DNA from 2 places in the Bacillus sp. 1A genome. Region 1 is predicted to be linked to the other one. Evidence: riboswitches for the same ligand, from Rfam matches in the RefSeq annotation. Region 1 holds a riboswitch; the other holds the start of a gene.
The links. Region 1 has a riboswitch for magnesium ahead of ACUN0F_RS25590 (P-type ATPase). Riboswitches for the same ligand answer to the same signal wherever they lie in the genome.

Region 1 (9,825 bases):
TGTATATTGTGGTTCTGGTGTTACAGCCTGTCCAAATATCCTTGCATTGAAATTAGCTGGATTCCAAAATGTTAAATTGTATGCAGGTAGCTGGAGTGATTGGATTTCTTATCCAGAAAATCAAATTGCAAAAGAAGAAGATTAATCACTTGCATGCAAAAATAATTTGTATTAAAATAAGGTCACAAGCAAGAAATTGCTCGAAAAACTTTGTATTTTACACATTGGAAACAATGTGATAATATAACGACAGGTAAATAATACATCCTGCGGTGTACGTAACTTATTTATGTCTAAAACCGATGTTAGTTATACGGAAGCTCAATATTTAGCGACCATCATCAAGCCTTCCTTGTGGAGGAAGATGTACGGTAACTGTGAGGGCATCCACCTGCGAGTAGCGGGTTTTTGGACATTTACGAGGAGCGGCACGTGCGGGGGTCTTATTTCAACTAACATTATATAAAATTCCTACGGTGTACGTAGCTTATGCATGTCTTAAACCAATAAGTTTAATATGGAAGTTCAATATTTAAATGTAGCTAACATGCCATCTTTTTAAGAAGGAAGTTACAAACATTTGTGAGAGCATCCACCTGTGAGAGCAGGTTTATGGACATCTAGAGAGAACGGCATATGTGGGGCTATATAAAAACCTTACGTTTTATACGTAAGGTTTTTTTGTTGCATAAATATATCTATTTTATCTGGATTCACCTGTGAAGTTTCCATAATAAATATAGCACTTTCTATCTTCATCAATCTCTCTTGAATCTAAAGCGAACTCCATATGCATGCCGTCGCGCTGAATATATATAAGGTCTGAATGAAGAGATGGCAAAATTTCTTCATAGTTCCATACATCTTTCCGATCTATTATGCTTGAACTCGTTTCACTTAGTTCTCTAACCTCAAAACCGATGTGAGAGTATGTAGGATCTGAAGGGTCATTTGCAAACTCTTCTTTTTGAATATATATAACTGCTGTTCCGTCTGGATCTACTGAAGTAGCAGTAACAACATATGTCTTGTTATCCTTTATAAAATATTCACACGTCATGCGTGCGATGATTTCAGAGTTAGAAATATTTGCGTAGTTCCATAAAGCAGGATACCTTTTCGTTTCATCATTAAGTCGATATTCTAAGCGCATTTTATCCGATACGATAAACTTAACTAAATCTATACAATTCAATCAAATTTACACGAGTTAGTGCTTCATTGTGTTCTCGCAACCCCGAAGGGACGAGGGGTATAACACTCCACACGAGGCAGTATCGTTACCTCCTATTATCAAGCATTTATTTTACCCATCTTGATAAATTTATCGATGCATTTACATCCCTATCGTGATGGCTATTGCATGGAACACAACGCCACTCACGTATTTTTAAACTCCACTGTCCTTCTGGTTGAACTGAATGGTCGTATTTAACGCCGCAACATGAACAAATCTTGCTTGAAGCGAACCATTTATCAGCTTTTACATACGCAATGCCATACTTCTCACACTTGTATGATAAACATTGAAAGAAGAAGTTTAATTTTTGAAATGAAAATGCTTTCGATAGTTTTTTGTTTTTTAACAAGTTTGAGATAGATAAGTCTTCCACAACAATCCTCATTGGTTTGGTTTTCACCAATTTAGCTGTTGCTTGATGGATATGGTTATTTCGGATATTCGTAATTTTCCTAGATAACCGCAGGTGCTCAGCTTTCGCTTTTTCATATCCGGCAGATTGAATTTTCACACCTTTTTTTAATCTCCTAGACATATCTCTTTGAGCTGACCTTTTCCTTTTCAAAAGTTTTTTAACCTTAGCATCTTTGTTTATATTTCGTTCTTTCGTACCATTAGAAGCTACAAACAGCTCTTTTAAACCAACATCCACACCAATCGACTCATTGGTTAATTCTTGTAATTCAAAGTCTTCTTGGAACCCTACACTAATCCACCAGTGACGACCATCAAATGTAACTCTTGGATTGGATGGTTTTTTGTTTCTTGGTAGTTGTTGGCTTGTTTTCACTTCTCCAATGGACTGAATATGAACTACTTTCTTTCCTATAGTCAGTCTTTCATAATTGGCATAAAATCCTTGGATTAAATCTTTTTTGGATTTATAAGAAGTGTGATAACCATTTTTGTACTTTTTGAACGAATTTTTTCTCGCCTTATCAAAATCTTTTGAAGCCTGTTTGGGAACTTGTGCATTAATGTCTTTTAACCACTCATATCTCTTTCGCTTCTTGATCTTTGTAAATCGTTTCTGTAAAGCTAACTGTGAAACAGATTTTCCAAATAGCTTATAATATCTATCACTCATTCTTTTACAATAGTTATAAGCGAATCTTGCAGCACCTGCATGGTTTCTAAGCACTTTTTCTTGTTCAGGCGTTGGAATCAATCTAACTTTCTTCGCCAATATCATCAGAATGTAACTCCTTTAATGAAAGATTTGTTCTTCTGAATCGTAGCGTGTTCCACCAGCATTCTCTTAAGACTACTAGGATACAAACCTGTTAATTCCGATACTTGACTAACTCGTAAAAATTTCATTATTATTCTTACCTCATTAAACCTACCGTAGCACATATGTTCGGCGCATTCAATGAGGTTTGATAGATTTAATTAAATGTATCTCGTTCAACTAAGGGCGCAATTCCTTAGCCAGTTCTCTTATGAACTTCTCATGTTTTCACATGAGCGCAGACTATATGTTTATCTCTTTAGAGATAGAGGATTTTTCCATCACCATAAGCTTGTGATGTACTCTCGTCAGTTATACGAGATAGTCGTTGAACGTTCATCTTATCTATTTTGACTTAGACGATTCGATGCGGAAGACCCATTGTTCTAGTGTTTAGGATTTAACCTTGCACCATCTGATTGATTTTTTCTGCTTTCGCGACATTCACGCTCGCTATTTCTAGCCACGTTGTAGTTCAATCAGCTTTAGGGATTGTCCGCAGTTAACCCTCACTACTAGCCAATCACTTGACTAGCAGGGCTTACTGATATATTTAATTAACTTTCGTTATAATTGTTTAAATAAATCGTAACAGTTAGTTACCCTCTTCTTCCTTTTTCTTCTACTTTATCATGCTATCTTATATAATAGGAATAGAATTTAAAAAGGGGAGTGCGAAGGTGACAAAAACGAAATGGCTAGTAGGTGGTGTCGTAACGTCTTTAATGACTGGCACCTTATTTGGCTGTGCACAAGATCTTCCCCCAAAACCGAATGATAATAGTTGTTCAGATTGGGATTGGGATGATGAACTTGGGGTATGGCAGTGTGATGATAGTAGGTCAGGTTATCGTGGGCATTATTTTTATGGTGGGAGTTACTATCAAAATAAATCCACTTTTAAAAATTCATCGGCGTTTAAATCTTATCAATCGTCTGCGGAATTTAAAGGTGGAATTGGAAGCGGTTCAAAGGGAGGATTTGGGGGCTAACATATGTCGCAATACATAAGGGATCGAAAAGAGTTTTATTCGAAATATCCGAATTTTTGGTCGGATTTATATGAATGTGAGTATAGTTTGTTTCATATTTTCCCTATAACAAATCAGACTATGAAACAATTACAAGTAGCAACTGAACGAATGGGGAAAATATTTTTTAAGACTGCTAAACTTTTGCGGAATTTAAGTGACGAACAGCTTCTTGAACTTGGGTATCCTCCTGCAAGCTTATCTTTCATTAGAATGAAAGGATTATATCCTGAATCTGTTATTTCACGATTTGATTTCGTTTTAACAAGTGATAACCACATTAAAATGCTTGAGTTTAATAGTGATACACCAACTTTTATTATGGAATGTTTTCAAATGAATGGAAAAATTTGTAGGAAACTAGGCTATGATGATCCAAACTTGGGTCAAGAACGATTACTATCTTCTGGTGTTACAAAGGCCGTAATGGAAGCGACAAAGGGAATAGATAACCCAAATGTTGTTTTTACAGCACATCATGAACATATTGAGGATTGGAATACGACTATGTATTTGAGTCAGTTATGCCATGTTGAAAATAAAGTAGTGCCAATGTCAGAACTTAGAATTACAAAAGATGCTTTAGTGGATAGAGATGGAGTACAGGTTGATATTTTATATCGCCAAACATATCCGATAGAAGATTTAATTGAGGATCAAGATCCTGAAACAGGAGACTTCGTAGGTGTGGAACTGTTGCAACTTGTAAAAGCCGGAAAGCTTTTTATAATAAATCCTTTGTCAGCATTTTTACTTCAGCCAAAATCAATTCAGTGTCTGATTTGGGGGTTAGCAGAAGAAAAGGCCTTTTATACAAATGAGGAACAACAGTGGATTAAAGAATATATGTTACCTACATATTTAGAACCAGATTTATTTTTAGGAAAAGGCTCTTTCGTTCAAAAACCTTCATTTGGTAGAGAAGGAGACACAATTACCGTTCGCGATAAGGCCGAAAATATTATGATTCAAAATGCACACCAAACGTATAAAGCGTCACTGCCGATATTTCAAAAGTATACAGAACTTCCAGTCGTATCTTTGGAAACAGAGAAAGGGATGGAGAAACTGTCGTATGTGTTTGGTTCGTTTTTAATTGCTGGAAAAGCGAGTAGTATCGGTATTCGCGCTGGGGAAAAAATTACGGGGAATGAATCGTACTATTTACCGGTAGGTATAAAAAAGGAGGAAAGTATATGATTAATTTTTTATTATATTTAGCAGTAACACTGGGCCTTTTATGCATTGGTCTGTTCCTCATGGAAGTGACAACGAAAGTAAAAGAATTTAAGTTAATGGCCCAAGGGAATAAGGCGGTAAGCTATGTACTTGGAGGACGATTACTTGGGTTAGCTATTGTTTTATATTCGACAGCAGCTAATTCCATTTCACTTCTTGATATGGTTTCGTGGGGAGCCGTTGGGATTTTGGCTCAAATTATCGTCTTTTATTTAGCTGAGTGGCTTACACCACGCTTTAATATAAACAAAAGTCTTGAAGAAGATAATCAAGCAGTCGGTCTTTTTCTTATGTTTTTATCGCTTTCCATTGGGATTGTAATTGCTGGTTGTATAACTTATTAAAACCTTTACGTTTAAACGTAAAGGTTTTTATTTTATATACGTTAGTTCGCCATACCTTTCGAAAAAATTGTAGGCTACTGTTGACATCTATTTTAAATAAGAGTAACATTTTCTATGTAATAAAAATAAGTCTCTGTTAGGTGAGGCTCCTGTATAGAGAAATGCTACTGCCCAAAAATGTCGAGAGACGCCAATGGGTCAACAGGAATGATCGAATTAAGGTTTTTCTTAACGTAGCTGGTAATGTACCTATGCTATACAGTGCTAAAACTCGGCGAGGGAGAGGTCCGTAGATTTCTAATTGTTTAGGAATCGTTTATTTGTGTATGCCATGACCTTTACTCTTTTCGGAGTAAGGGTCTTTTTGTTACAAATCTATGAGTAACTTCATAGTATAAACTATAAAATTAAACGAGGAGGTGAGGAGCATGTCAAATTCTGACTCGGTTCCGTTACCCATATACTTCAAATCAAAAATATATGATGTAGGCAGGAAACGACTTGTTCCTCCCTCTATATTTATCATAATGTAGCGTTTATATGCATGTTCAAGCGCCAAACACTGTTACGGTAAAGTGGATAAATTGAGAAACAAAGCGTTTCTTCCTATGTTGTACAGGAGGAGACGATAATATGTTATATGCAAACAAAACTGTGGGTAACACGTCATATAAATTAAGTAAAAAATCAATGAAAGAACAAACAATGCTTCAAAAAAATAAAGATTTATTAATTGAAATCGCAACGAGAGATGTAAAATCTGTATTTGCGTATTTTAAAACAACAAGAGACGGATTATCTATGAAAGAGGCACAAAAACGCATTCAAGTATACGGCCGAAACGAATTAATTTCAAAAAGAGCGCGTATTGCGGAAGTAATGATGAAGCTAAGTGGAATGATTCCAGGTTTTTCAAAACAACATGTGCGTGATGGATTACAATGTGAGAAAATTACTGTGTCTCGAGTAGAATGTTCTAGTGTAACAGGTTTAAACGGTGAATTAAAAATGATGAATGTGCCAGTACAAGAGCTTGTTCCTGGGGATATGATTTTTCTTTCAGAAGGTGATACAGTACCAGCAGATGTACGTATCATTTACGCGAATGATTTATTAGTAAATGAATCCGTGCTAACAGGAAAAGATGCAAGTATTGAGAAATTTGAAAGTTGCTATCACCTTGAGCGTAAACGATTTATTCCTTTAAAACGAATGAAAGACTATAATCCACTTGAACTTGAAAACGTATGTTTCAAAGGGACTCATATTGTTGGCGGAAATGCAAAGGCTGTAGTTGTTTCGACTGGGAAAAATACGTATACAGGAATTCTTCATACTTGTTGCAGTAGAACGTCTTAATGTGTAAATGATGCTAAATATACAAAAACAATGTATAATAGACAAAGTTGAAAAAACGTAGAATGGTAATCTATTTATATAACCTTACGTGATGACGTGGGGTTATTATTTTTTTGGTAGGAGAGGGATTATGAAAAAAGTATTATTAGTTGATGGTATGGCACTATTATTTCGTGCTTTTTACGCAACAAGTGTCTACGGACAATTTATGAAACGACAAGATGGTACCCCTACAAATGGGATTCATGGTTATATGAAACATTTATTAACAGCTATGCAAGCAATTGAACCGACACATATCGTAACATGCTGGGATATGGGTAGTACGACATTTAGAACAGAATCGTTCTCGAATTATAAAGCGAATCGTGTAGCGCCGCCTGAAGAATTAATTCCGCAATTTGATTTAGTTCAAGAAATGACTGCGAAATTGTCTATTCCAGTTATCGGTATGAAAGGGTATGAAGCGGATGATTGTATCGGTACGCTTGCAAAACAATACTGTAATGAAGCGGAAGTTTATATTTTAACAGGCGATACGGATTTACTTCAGCTTGTTGATAAAAACGTTACAGTTATGCTCTTGCGCAAAGGAATTGGAAATTACGAATATTACACACCAGAGAAAATCATGGAAGAAAAAGGCGTAGAGCCGTGGCAAATCGTGCATGCGAAAGCGTTTATGGGAGATACGAGTGATAATTACCCAGGTGTAAAAGGTATCGGCGAAAAGACAGCGTATAAATTGATTCAAGAGCATGGAACAGTAGCAACCGTACTAGAAAATGTAGCAACATTAACGAAAGCGCAGCGCACAAAGATTGAAAGTGATTTAGAGAACTTAAATATTTCATTACAATTGGCACAAATTCATTGTGAAGTTCCAATTTCATGTTTACTAGAAGAAGGATTACACACAATGGATGAAGAAAAACTTAGATTCGTTTGTGAAGAAATGAATTGGGGAAGACCTGAAATATTAATCAATATGCTATAAATAGTTTTGAAAGAGAGGTGTTATATAAGTCAAACTTTGACTTATATAACACCTCTCTTTTTGTTTTTACGAACGGTATAGTAGTAAATAAAATTATATCGAACTCAATTTTAAATATATAAATGTTTCGACAAAATATATTGATAGAAGTTGATGACAATAGCAACTTTTATAATGAAATGAAGCAATTTCAAAATGGTTTTAGGATGATCACATTTTTGTATGTTCACAAAGTTGTCAGAAAATAAATGAAATTTTAATATGAAGTTCAAATGGAATTCACAACAATCAATTATTATAAGGGCACACAGATAATTCCTTATCTTTTATATAAACCATCCCCCAAGGAGGACAATGAAAATGAGAAAAAAAGTGAGAAAATCTTTTAAACAATTATTAATTGAAAATAAACAATCACTATTAAATAATAAAGAAAATATGAAAGAAATTGAAGAGAGAATTGAGAAACGACATGTAGCATATAGTGGTGCCAATAATTAAATAAAATAAAAAAGATAGCCTTTAAAGGCTATCTTTTTTATTTTATATTGAAAAAACTCTATTCCTCTCTTTAATTTTGTAACTATGCAAGATGTTTTTATAGTGTTTTTCTGTCAATATTATTCATTTTTCGAGGTTGTAATTGGTATATATCAATTTTGGAGATTCACTATTCATAATATTACAAAAAATGTTACAATACATTCAAAATTACGCTATAAAATCATTTTAATATGAAAAATTGGAATGAAAAGAAAGGAGAGGAATATGAATAATGGTGTCGCTTTGAAATGATTATTATCATTTCAGTAGGAGTTGATGTAAAACGATGGATAGGTATGAAGAACTGGATTCTATACGAGGAATTTCTTCATTGATAGTAATGATTGGCCATCATTTAATGATTTTTTCAGTATTTCAAAATTACAGTTATGAAGATAATAAACCATTTGTTATTTATCTATTAAAAGAAACACCTGCTCGTCTAATTTTTAGTAGTGGTAACGAATCTGTTATTATCTTTTTTGTTTTGAGTGGATTTGTTTTGTATAGATCCATTCAAAAAAACTACGATAGCTATGGATCATTCCTTTTAAAGCGTATATGTAGAATCTATATTCCATATATCGTAGCAATAATTATAGCTATTTTATGCCAGACTACAATGAGTAAATATGGTATTTCTAATTTAAGTGAATGGTTTAATCGCTCATGGACGATTGAAAGTTCTTTAAGCTTAATAGCGCAACATATTTTATTAATTGGGAAATATAATACAGATGCATATAACGGCGTAATTTGGTCACTTGTTCATGAAATGCGAATATCGATAATTTTTCCGTTAGTTTTGATGGTTTGTTTACGAAAAACGTTGAGGTATTCATTATTGTCATTGTTTAGTTTTAGTATATGTTCTGTCGTGATTTTATTTTTATTTCACTCAAGTTTAACATTAACTAGTTATGCATTAACGCTGCATTACACAGTGCTGTTTTTACTAGGAGCACTAGTTGCGAAATATAAAAATAATTTAATAGTTTTTTATAGTAATCGTACTAAAAATGAGAAAATTGTATGGTTTTTATTTGCGGTTTTACTTTATATGTATGAAGGGGTTGTTGGAGAAATTAATTTGCTTAATAATTTTATATTTCGGGACTACGTAGTAGCGATAAGTGCATGTTTATTTGTCATATTAAGCTTGTCAGTATCAACTTTGTCATCCTTGCTACGTAATAAATACTTGTTATATTTGGGGAAGATTTCTTACAGTCTTTATTTATACCACATCATATCTTTATTTTCCCTAGTGTATATGCTTCATGAAATATTTCCGTTACCTATTGTTTTAATGTTATCGCTCATTCTTTCGTTTATACTAGCAATAATTTCTTATTTGTTTGTAGAAAAATTTGCATTCAGGATCGGAAAGTATATAACAAAGCAATCGAATTTAGAAAAGAAAAGACTATCTGCAGAAAGTGAGTTGCAGGATGTCATTCAAACAAAGGCGGTGAAATAATTGAAGCAAGAAATTAGTATGAAGGATTTTCAGCAGCTATTGAAAAGAAGAGTAGTAACAATTATTTTGACGATGTGTTGTGTAACAGTTTCTTTAATTCTTATTTCTATGTATATATTAAAGCCTTCGTATCAATATTCAACGCAAATTCTCGTTGGGAATTTAGATGGGTTTAATAAGGAAAATGCAGTGAATAAAACACAGGAAAATAAGCAACTTGTAACGTCGTATGTTGATATATTAAAAAGTCCACTCATTATTTCAACGGTTAAAAAAAATTTGAAATTAGAGCAATCAACTTATGAATTAGCACAAAAAATTTCAGTGGTGAATATGGACAACTCACAAATCGTTACTGTCA
Region 2 (9,825 bases), 4.2 Mb from region 1:
CTGTAGCTTCTGCTTCCATAACATTCATTACGTCATCAAATGTTATAATACCAATCATTTTATTATTTGCTGTTGTCACAGGTATTGCTGCTAAATTATAATTCAGTAGCTTTTTTATAACTTCTTGCTGGTCAATTTCAGCGTGTACAGAAATTACCTCTTGAATCATGATAGTAGATAATATCTCTTCATCTGTTGCTAGTAATAACTCATGTATGGAAACGATTCCCTTAAGATAACCGTGATTATCAAGAACATAACTATAAGATATTGATTCTACATTTCTAGAATGTTCCCTAATGTACTTCAATGTCATTTTTACTGACCAATTTTCCCTAACTGCAACAAAATCACTTGTAACAAGACTTCCTGCCGTTTCAGGTTTGAAAGTCATCAATTTTTTTACGTTATGTTTTGTAATTTTATCTAGATACGCCATTAATTTAGCCTGTCTTTCCGGATGAACCGCTAGAAGTAAATCTACTAATTCATCAATCGGTTGTAAATTTAGTAACTTTTTAGCTTTATTTTCAGATAAGTGAATTAAGATATTATATTTTTCTTCTGCACTCATATATTGAAGAATTTTAGAGCTTTTTAATACCGGAATCGTATTTAGCAATATGACTTGATCTTCAATTGAAAACCGTTTTACTTCTTGCGCAACATCATACGACGGAAGACGTAAAACCTTCTCTGCATCCAAATTATTTTTAGTTACAAGTAATTCCTTTAATAATTTCTTCATGTTAACTCCTCCTCATATTGCTAAGGGAGACTCTAGAGTTTCATGAGTGGTTTTATTTTATTTTATCTGTCTTAAATTTTTTATTAGAGCAATAATAGTTACATTGCAATCAATTCATTAGTTAGAATTACCTCCTTTTTGAATATAGACAAGATAAAAATAAATAAAATTAAACAGAAAAACCTTTACTCAAAAAGGAGTAAAGGTTTTTTCACAATACAAATAAATGATTCTTAAGACAGCTCTGCCAAAATCACAGAGGTGCCTTTCTATCAAATCGTATACCACTCCCTCGTTGAGTTTTAGCACTGTATAGCATAGGTTTTTATAACCAGCTACATTAAGAAGGGCCTTAATCCGACCGTTCCTGTTGACCCATTGGCGTCTCTCGACATTTTTGGGCAGCAGCGTTTCTCTATACAGGAGCCTCACCTAACAAAGATTATTGAATTACTTCAAAATTTAAACCAGAATTTAATATTTGTCAACTCACTTTCAATTTCATTCTTAAAAAAATTTGTAATAGAAAACAAAATTATATTCTATTACAAATTTAAAATTCCATTTAAAAAACATAGGATTCAAATAGAATTCATTCGAAGAAACGTTATAAAACATATGAAATTTATTGTTTATAATCAATCTTTAACTTTATAACAGAAGATGAATGATTAGTCATTCTGTACATCAAAAGAACATTCTTAAAAAAATCTTCTTTTATGATTAAAATCTTCTTTACTGTTTATCAAATTTATATGGTTAAACAACTTAATCAAACTATACACTACAAGTCGAAAATATGTACTTATACAGAATGATTACATACATTTTCTCACATCATTTCTCAAAGGATTATAATGCAATAAAACATATAAAATTAGCAATACGGTTACTTGACAAGAAAAAAATATATATTTATGCTTGCTACACGAAACAAATACATAAAATTTATATTGCTTAACCTGTTAGGTGAGGCTCCTATGCAAACACAGGCTATTGCCCAAAAATGTCGAAAGACGCCAATGGGTAGAACAGGAATTGTCCGATTAAGGCTCTTCTTAAGATAGCTAAGTGATGAATTTTCATTACTTTACGTTGTATAGTGCCAAAGGTCTACTAGGGGGAAAAAAGCCTTATTTAGTCATGCCATTTTGAATCCCCCTAGTTACATACTAGGGGGATTTTTGCGTAAGAAAACAGGGTGTAAGCGATAGAATCTGCCTAAACAAAAATCCTATTTAGTAATTGATGAGAACAAGGTTTTATTCATTAGCAAATGTAATATTATGTTTTGTTTTAAATCAGGAGGATATTAAAATGAAAAAAAATTAAAACTCGATTATCTATTGCTCCTCCCTCTATTCATAACATGTACTTTAGGTATTATCATGATGTATAGTGCGAGTTCCATTGTCGCTGTCCAGCATTACGGTTATAACAGTAGACACTTTGTTGATTCTCAATTAACAAAGCTACTTTTAGGAACAATAGGGTTAATAGTTTGTGCTATACTCCCATATGAAATATGGAAAAAACGAATAGTCTCAATCTTTATTATGGTTGGGGGGATTTTTTTATTAATTATGGTTTTATGGAAAGGAAAAGTGGTAAATAATGCTCAATCATGGATTTTTGGAATACAGCCAGCTGAATTTCTTAAATTAGGAACAATACTCGTAACAGCCCGTTTTTTTGCATTACGACAAGAACAAGCTAAAAATAGCTGGAGTGGTAGCGGAAAACTTTTATTTTTTTTAGCTGCAATTTTTTTCTTATCTTTAAACAACCAAATTTAGGATCAGCACTTTTAATATTAGGTATAGGTTTTAGCATATTTCTTTGCTCAGGAATAAATATAAATCTACTAATCAAAAGAACTGCCATCGGTTCTATTTTGTGGTTACCTATTTTATATTTTTTAATTCAATATAGTTTGTCAGAAGTTCAAAAGACACGTATTACTACGATTTTCAATCCCTTTGTTGATGCACAAGGAAATGGATACCAGCTTGTAAATTCTTTTATTGCCATTGGCTCTGGAGGAATCACTGGTCGTGGATTTGGAAATAGCATACAAAAAACAGGTTATCTTCCGGAACCACATACTGATTTTATAATGGGAATAGTTTCTGAAGAACTAGGATTTATTGGTGTATTTATTCTATTGGCTGGAGTTTTGACTATAGTACTTCGCTCTTTAAAAATTGCACAATTATGTGTAGATCCATTCGGCAGTTTTATAGCAATTGGTATAGGGTGTATGATTGGTATGCAATCCATTGTAAATTTAGGTGGTATTACAGGACTATTTCCTCTTACGGGTACTCCATTTCCATTTATAAGTTTTGGTGGAAGTTCTTTAATGGTTAATTTAATAGCAATAGGAATATTACTTAATATTTCAATTTTCAATAAAATCAAAGTTGATAATTAGAATATTTAATTTTAAAATGTAACATTATTTTTATAATTATTTTTTAAAATTATAAAATCCAGCCTTATTGATTAATCTATATTCAAAGAATTTCCAATTATTTTTTTAACTGTATGAATATTAATATTTATATTTATTTTAATACCCAAAAAGGCAGGCATAAATTTATGCTTGCCTTCCGTTCTCAAAATCAATTACACCTAAAACAACGTGGGGTAAAGCAAATCTAAATACTGACTTCTACCCTCTATTTTTTACTTTTCTAAAAAAATTTCTGCTATTTTATTAGCATATTTATTAGAGTCAAATCTATTATAGTTACTTAGGACTACAACAGACAAATATTCTTTTGGAAACCGCATGAAGTGTGAACGATAACCCGCCCAACTTCCTGAATGTTCCAAGTACCGACAGTTAAAACCTTCAGCAAGCCTTAGTCCAAAAGCATAATCTTCATTGTCAATAATCGTCTCCCCAGTTGGAGAAATTTTCGGACCTATTTCGCTCATTCTTTTAACAAGTTCTTTTCCACCAACGGTACCTGTCGTTAAATTCTCTCCCCACTTTACCAGGTCTTCAACTGTTGCATGAACTGCCCCATCCCCTGTATGTTCCCAAGGGCTTTCATAGATTTTATATGTTCCTTTCTCATTCTTCGAATATCCACTAGTAATTGGTATAGTAGTTGGATAGTAATCTACAATTGTTGTGTCTTTCATATTTAAAGGGTCAAAAATACGATCCTTTGTAAACTGACGTAGAGACTTGCCGCTTACCTTCTCTACCACTTGTGATAATAAAAAATATCCTGTATTGCTATACTCAAATTTTGTGCCAGCTGGGAACCTTGCAATTTGATGACTTTTAAGGTGTTCTAACGATTCTTCCACAGTTAATGTATCAGTATATTTAATATTTGCTGCTTCAGCCAATTCCATATAATCAACTAGTCCACCAGTGTGATGAATTAGATGTCTCAATGTTACAGGTTCAGCATATGCTCCTATAGAAGGGACAAACTTTACAATTGAATCATTTAAACTCAATCTCCCCTCTTGTTCTAAGAGTAATATAGAAAATGCTGTAAATTGTTTAGAAACTGAGGCAATATTAAAAATATTTCTTGTGGTTATAGGTAAATTTTCCTCTATAGAAGCTAAACCAACCGCACCTTTATAAGTCACACCGTTATCAAAACTAGCAATATATGCAAAGCCAGGAGCTTTTGGTGAAAACTTGTTAAATAATTGTTTAATCAATGTGTGCGACTTTTCATTATATGTATTATCCATTTCAATCACGTACCCTTCACTTAAAATGATTAGAAATTTAATAAAAAACACTATATATAAAATGTCAGCGTGAGTGTAAGTGTTTAAAAGTCATAGCATGAGTCGTATCGTCTATTATAAAAAGCAAACTTAATTAAGTCTGTTTTTCAAATGTTCTTCCAAATCTATTTAGTTTTCATACAATATCTTCTGCTTCCGCTGGAACGGATAAGTTTTAATTTCATCTGTATCTAAATTTTCATGAAATAGATGTATGGCTATAATTTGTCTACAATCATAGGTATGGTAATAATATGTACCAGACTCCATGCACATTACGCTTGTATAAATGGTATTATCTAATGTACCTTCTTCCGTTATTACTCCACCTTTGGGAATCTCACAATTTGATAAGATATGAAAAATTGCTGATATACCCTCTTCTTCGTTATCTACCCCTTGAATATTTTGTTTGCTATACGCTGCCCGGACAAACCTTGACGGTGGAGTGAAATCTCCTGGGAGTCCCATTGAACCTGAACCTTGTCCAAAAGCACTTAATGGTACATTCCCCCATTGGGTTGGCGCATATGGCTGCGATTTAAGACCTATATATTGTCTTAAATTTTGTAAATGCCAGTTAAACTCAGGGCTATTGGTCATTACCCCTAGCGGATTATCATACATTTTTAGCCCCTCAATTGTCGGCTCTAATACAATACATTCTCCCCATTTATCCGCTAAAATCCAATGTAGCGGTGGGGTAACTCCTAAAACAGATAATGGTACATCTAAAAAGGAAATACTATCTACAGATTTCTTTAACTCTTCGACAGAATTGAATTGTGTGAGACACCATGCCACAAAATCAAATGGTGCCAGATTCCTTTTATTGTCATCTATACTGTTACTATAAGTAGCGAATCCTGGAAAATAGAGTGTTGCACATGTCATACCTGATTCGTTTACTCCGTCCGCCAAAATGATCCTTCCTTGATGGTTAATCCCCATTCCTACAACAGCTTCTTTCGCCTTGATAATTTCACCAGTTATATTGTTCCATTGATAACGTCGAGGAACTATTATTACTTCTTGATTGAAATCTAATGTAAAATCCATTGTTCTTGCAAAAAGATGTTGACCGTTTTTTGTCTGTAGTGTCAAACTAGTACACATAAAGAGCACCCCTTTATTTAGTTTATTTAAACAAAAACCCATTTAATTTCTATCCTTAAGTTGATAGGTACGTATAATGACCTCTATAAAAATATGGTTGCTAATTTTATTTTGATCTTCCTTGCACCCAAGTAGCAATATCATTTATAACATACTCAGGGATATTAGCAGGACTATAATATTCATCCGGTTTACTTAATTCCCCACCTCCTTCTGTAAAGAAGTGATTTAACTTTGGATATAGTCGATAATCAACATTATCTCGTTTTTTTAATTGTTCTTTCCAAAGAGGAATTTCGATTTTTGATTGAACTTGATAGTCTCTTTCTCCTTGAATAATAAGAAGCGGTGTCTTTTGTTCTTTTGACATTTCTGCTGCTTTAATTTTACGGATAGAATCCCAAAATACTGCTGATCCTAAATAAAAATCTTTTGGAGGATTCTGACTAGAGAAATTAGAATCATTTAATAATTCAAATTGCGATTTATAAAATTTATATTCATCCGATTTCATTGCTCCAATAGAAAAAAGATACTTAAATTGATCTAAAACGACATCTTGAATCGTACGAGCTGGTCCTCCCATTACAATTGCCCCAGCAATATTTTGATTTTGGTCTTTTTCAATCATTTTCGGAAGCATCATCCCACCTTGACTATGACCAAGGATATAAATTTGATTCTTATCTATCAGAGGTTCATTTTTAAGAAATTGAGTCACAAGAAGAGCATCATCTGTTGTCTCTTTATCAACTGTATAAAAGGGACTGGATTGTGTTTTTAATCCATGTTCATAAGTACGTTTATTATAGCGAAGGACAGCAATTCCCTTCGATGCAAGACCTTCAGCTAAATCGCGAAATGGTTTTAAAGCAAACGCCGTTTCATCCTGGTCAGTTGCCCCAGATCCTTGCACAAGAATAACCGCTGGGAAAGGATCTTTTCCCTTTGGAACAGATAATGTTCCTGGTAATGGAAACGCACCACTTCCAACTACTACTTCTTTATCAATAAATGATTCAGGCTTACTATATGATGGACGCCCTGCAACGGGAATATACGACATACTAAGTTGAAAATCATCTATTTTTCCAGATGGATCTAGCTTAATTAGTAAAGGTACAGTAAATTGTTCAAAAGCTAATTTAATCTCTACATTCGTATGAACGGAATTTGACTCTTTTTGTGTTACCTCTCCAATTCCCATAAAAGAACCTGCTTGTAATTGCGCAGGGAGTCCCTTCCAATAGCTCTTCAGCCATCCTTCGGATATTACTTTCTGTAATGATCGAGAAGTTAAATCAATTGCAGATTTATAGTCTTCTGTATCCATATAACGGATAAATGAAAGGGTAGTAGCTATAACAGGGTTTTCATCTTCAGTATTGTCTATTTTTTTTATATTTGTGTTTGCTTCCTTTGATGTCGAAATAAATTGTTGATTGAACGGATTTTTATATGTACCAGGATATAAGCTTGATTTTAATATATCCGTATTTTGTCCCTCATAGAAACTTGAAGAACTCGCGAATTTTTTAGGTGAAATTACTTCCTCCGCATATGAAACTGAAGGAATAGTTATCATACAAATTGCACTAACAAGTAATAACTTATTACCTATTCTTTTTTTCTTGCTCATATTTATTGATTCTCCTTTCAGAATTTGAATTTTCTAATACAATAAGCTAAATATTATAAGGGAAATAAAAATTATTAAAGAGATTACTAATCTCCTTTATGATTCCCCCCTAACAAGTTAAAAAGCTATTATAAACAAACTTCAATAAAAGATGCCTTCTCCCTCCTTTTTTATGCCTGGATTTTTGAGTGGTTGGATGTTATCTAATACAGAATTATTTATTGCATATGCTTCTTTCTAATTAACTCAAAAGCCGATTGTCCGCAGACTATCGACTTTTGAGTTAATCATGATGTATGTAATCCTCTTTACGAAATTCTAGTATAGCAGCCATGTAGTACTTTGTACGTTATGAATTAATGCTGGCAGAGGTTGCTGCAGAGGAAACGTTAATTACCGCTATCATAGCTGCCAATTGCGCCTATATGAGAAACCTCTATCATTATTTTTAAGTCCTTGTTAGAAAGGCATTAACGCAACCCCCTAGTAAATGGAAATAAATGTATGATGTGAATGTGTTAAGTTTGTTAAATGGAATGCAAGCAGTACTTCCTTCGATGATTGAGCGCAAAACAAATACTTAATAAAAAAATAGAGATTATCTGGAATATATTTAGAAACACTTATTTTGCATTTTTTATTCTCCTATTTAAACAGTATTTACTATGTAATTGTGCATATTAACTAAATACTTAACAAACTCAATGTTACACGTGATAAAATATATGAGAAAGGTACTTTCTATAAAGTAGGTTCTTAGGCCAGAAGGCGTAACGCATCTCATATTCATGATGTGTCGTTACTGTTACCACCCATACATATGTAAACTATTTTTCAAATGAAGTCTATTGATGTCTAAGATTCTGTTTTATAGGAAGTGTTTTTATGGGATGGGGAATATATATAGGAACGTGGTTCAAGTCAAAGAAAAGGCACTCCTAGGAGTGCCTTTTCTTTGACTATTTATATGTATGAACGCTTTCAAAATTATTTGATATAAATTGATGTACGCATTGTATTGAATGGTGCATTTATAGATGTCTTTTGGTACTCAAACGTTCCTTGTTAGTGCCTAGAAGCACCCCATTTTTTTCTAGGTACAGGGGATAGCGTGGAAACTTCACTCTTAGTCGTTATTTCAGAATCTCCATCCTGTCGATATGCTCGCTTAATAAAACCAATTCCTACATCAATTACATACAGAGATTTCATGCTTTTTTCCTTGCTTTCTATTTTTAGAATTAAATCTAGGCACTCTCTTCTTTCCCTTCTTTATTATATGTCTTTTTATTTTCTGTTAGATCTCTAATAGTAGAAATGACAACCAGTGTAGCTGTAAGGAGTTGAGGTAAGGTTTGTTTTGCAACGTTAGCTGCAGTTATAGAGAATCGTTTACTTGTCTCTGTTACTTTCTCGAATTTTTCTTTTTATGTTTCCTTCTTGTAGTTTGTCTTTTACGCTTTTTTCCTTTTGTTTGTAAAGCCTTACGATTTCTTTTTTTAATAGGGAGATTGTTACTCCACTATCGAAACTAGCAATATATGCGAAGCCAGGAGATTTGGACGAAAACTTTTCAAATAATTGATTAATCATTTTATGTCTCTTTGCATTATATGTATTGTTCATTTCAATCACATACCCTTTCCTTTAAATAATTAGAAATAGATTACCCTACTATCTTTCTCATATTGAATCCAATTAACCATCATATTGAATGTTTGATATAGGGGATACTTCATTTTAGTTTCCTTGGAAACTAAAATGAAGTATAATTATATTTGCACAATAGATATTATTTACAAATCTATTGTACAAATTTTTTTATTAGCTCTTAATTACGTAAATAAATGGAGGGCATGACATGGAAAATTATTATGACGTAGCAATAGTTGGTGGTGGTCCAGTTGGACTTATGACAGCATGTGAATTAGCTATTCAAGGCGTAAAAGTTGTTGTTTTAGAGCGAAGATTAAATCGGATTCGAAATTCTAGAGCACTCACACTGCACCCCCGCTCCGTAGAATTAATGGCTATGAGAGGTATTGAAAATCGATTTTTATCTAGAGGAAAGAAATCAGATACAAGCCATTTTGCTGCCCTAGATACCAGATTAAACTTTAAACATTTAGATACTGATTTTCCATATACGCTTTTTATTCCCCAATCTATTACAGAAGAAATATTAGAAGATCGTGCATTGGAATTAGGCGTAGATATTAAACGTGGTCATACCTTAAGAAATTTAAAACAGTATGAAACATTCGTACAACTAGAGATAGAGCAAAGAGAAATAATATATAAAATAGAAGTTCCTTATGTAGTAGGCGCTGATGGTGCAAGAAGCGTAGTTCGTGAGTTATCACATATACCGTTTAATGGAACAGATACAACAACTACTGCTATATTAGGCGATGTCATTTTAGAAGATGTACCAAATAACCCATTTTTTTCTACATCTAATATAAATGGGATAATAATAATGGTACCTATTGCACATAATGTATTTCGTTTTGCAATTGTAGATCCTAAAAATCAGACCATACCTGTTCATGTTGCT

Region 2: it holds a riboswitch for magnesium, as region 1 does, so the genes downstream of both, ACUN0F_RS04065 (FtsW/RodA/SpoVE family cell cycle protein) here and ACUN0F_RS25590 (P-type ATPase) in region 1, are expected to answer to the same signal.

The regions. Positions count from the first base shown of each region.
Region 1 is NZ_JBQYLZ010000001.1:5,017,789-5,027,613, reverse strand. It holds gene ACUN0F_RS25630 (sulfurtransferase) at 1-145, shown strand, start outside; RNA gene ssrS (6S RNA) at 262-444, shown strand; RNA gene ssrS (6S RNA) at 466-649, shown strand; gene ACUN0F_RS25615 (hypothetical protein) at 704-1,153, opposite strand; gene ACUN0F_RS25610 (RNA-guided endonuclease InsQ/TnpB family protein) at 1,302-2,432, opposite strand; gene ACUN0F_RS25605 (hypothetical protein) at 3,152-3,463, shown strand; gene ACUN0F_RS25600 (glutathionylspermidine synthase family protein) at 3,467-4,702, shown strand; gene ACUN0F_RS25595 (DUF350 domain-containing protein) at 4,699-5,085, shown strand; M-box (ykoK) riboswitch at 5,211-5,376, shown strand; gene ACUN0F_RS25590 (P-type ATPase) at 5,719-6,444, shown strand; gene ACUN0F_RS25585 (5'-3' exonuclease) at 6,575-7,441, shown strand; gene ACUN0F_RS25580 (FbpB family small basic protein) at 7,802-7,942, shown strand; gene ACUN0F_RS25575 (acyltransferase family protein) at 8,271-9,464, shown strand; gene ACUN0F_RS25570 (YveK family protein) at 9,465-9,825, shown strand, end outside.
Region 2 is NZ_JBQYLZ010000001.1:801,882-811,706, forward strand. It holds gene mgtE (magnesium transporter) at 1-748, opposite strand, end outside; M-box (ykoK) riboswitch at 1,028-1,195, opposite strand; M-box (ykoK) riboswitch at 1,703-1,879, shown strand; partial or broken gene ACUN0F_RS04065 (FtsW/RodA/SpoVE family cell cycle protein) at 2,140-3,182, shown strand; gene ACUN0F_RS04070 (serine hydrolase domain-containing protein) at 3,437-4,474, opposite strand; gene ACUN0F_RS04075 (choloylglycine hydrolase family protein) at 4,643-5,629, opposite strand; gene ACUN0F_RS04080 (prolyl oligopeptidase family serine peptidase) at 5,736-7,268, opposite strand; partial or broken gene ACUN0F_RS04085 (DUF4879 domain-containing protein) at 8,256-8,357, opposite strand; partial or broken gene ACUN0F_RS04090 (ParM/StbA family protein) at 8,364-8,480, opposite strand; partial or broken gene ACUN0F_RS04095 (hypothetical protein) at 8,516-8,807, opposite strand; gene ACUN0F_RS04100 (FAD-dependent oxidoreductase) at 9,130-9,825, shown strand, end outside.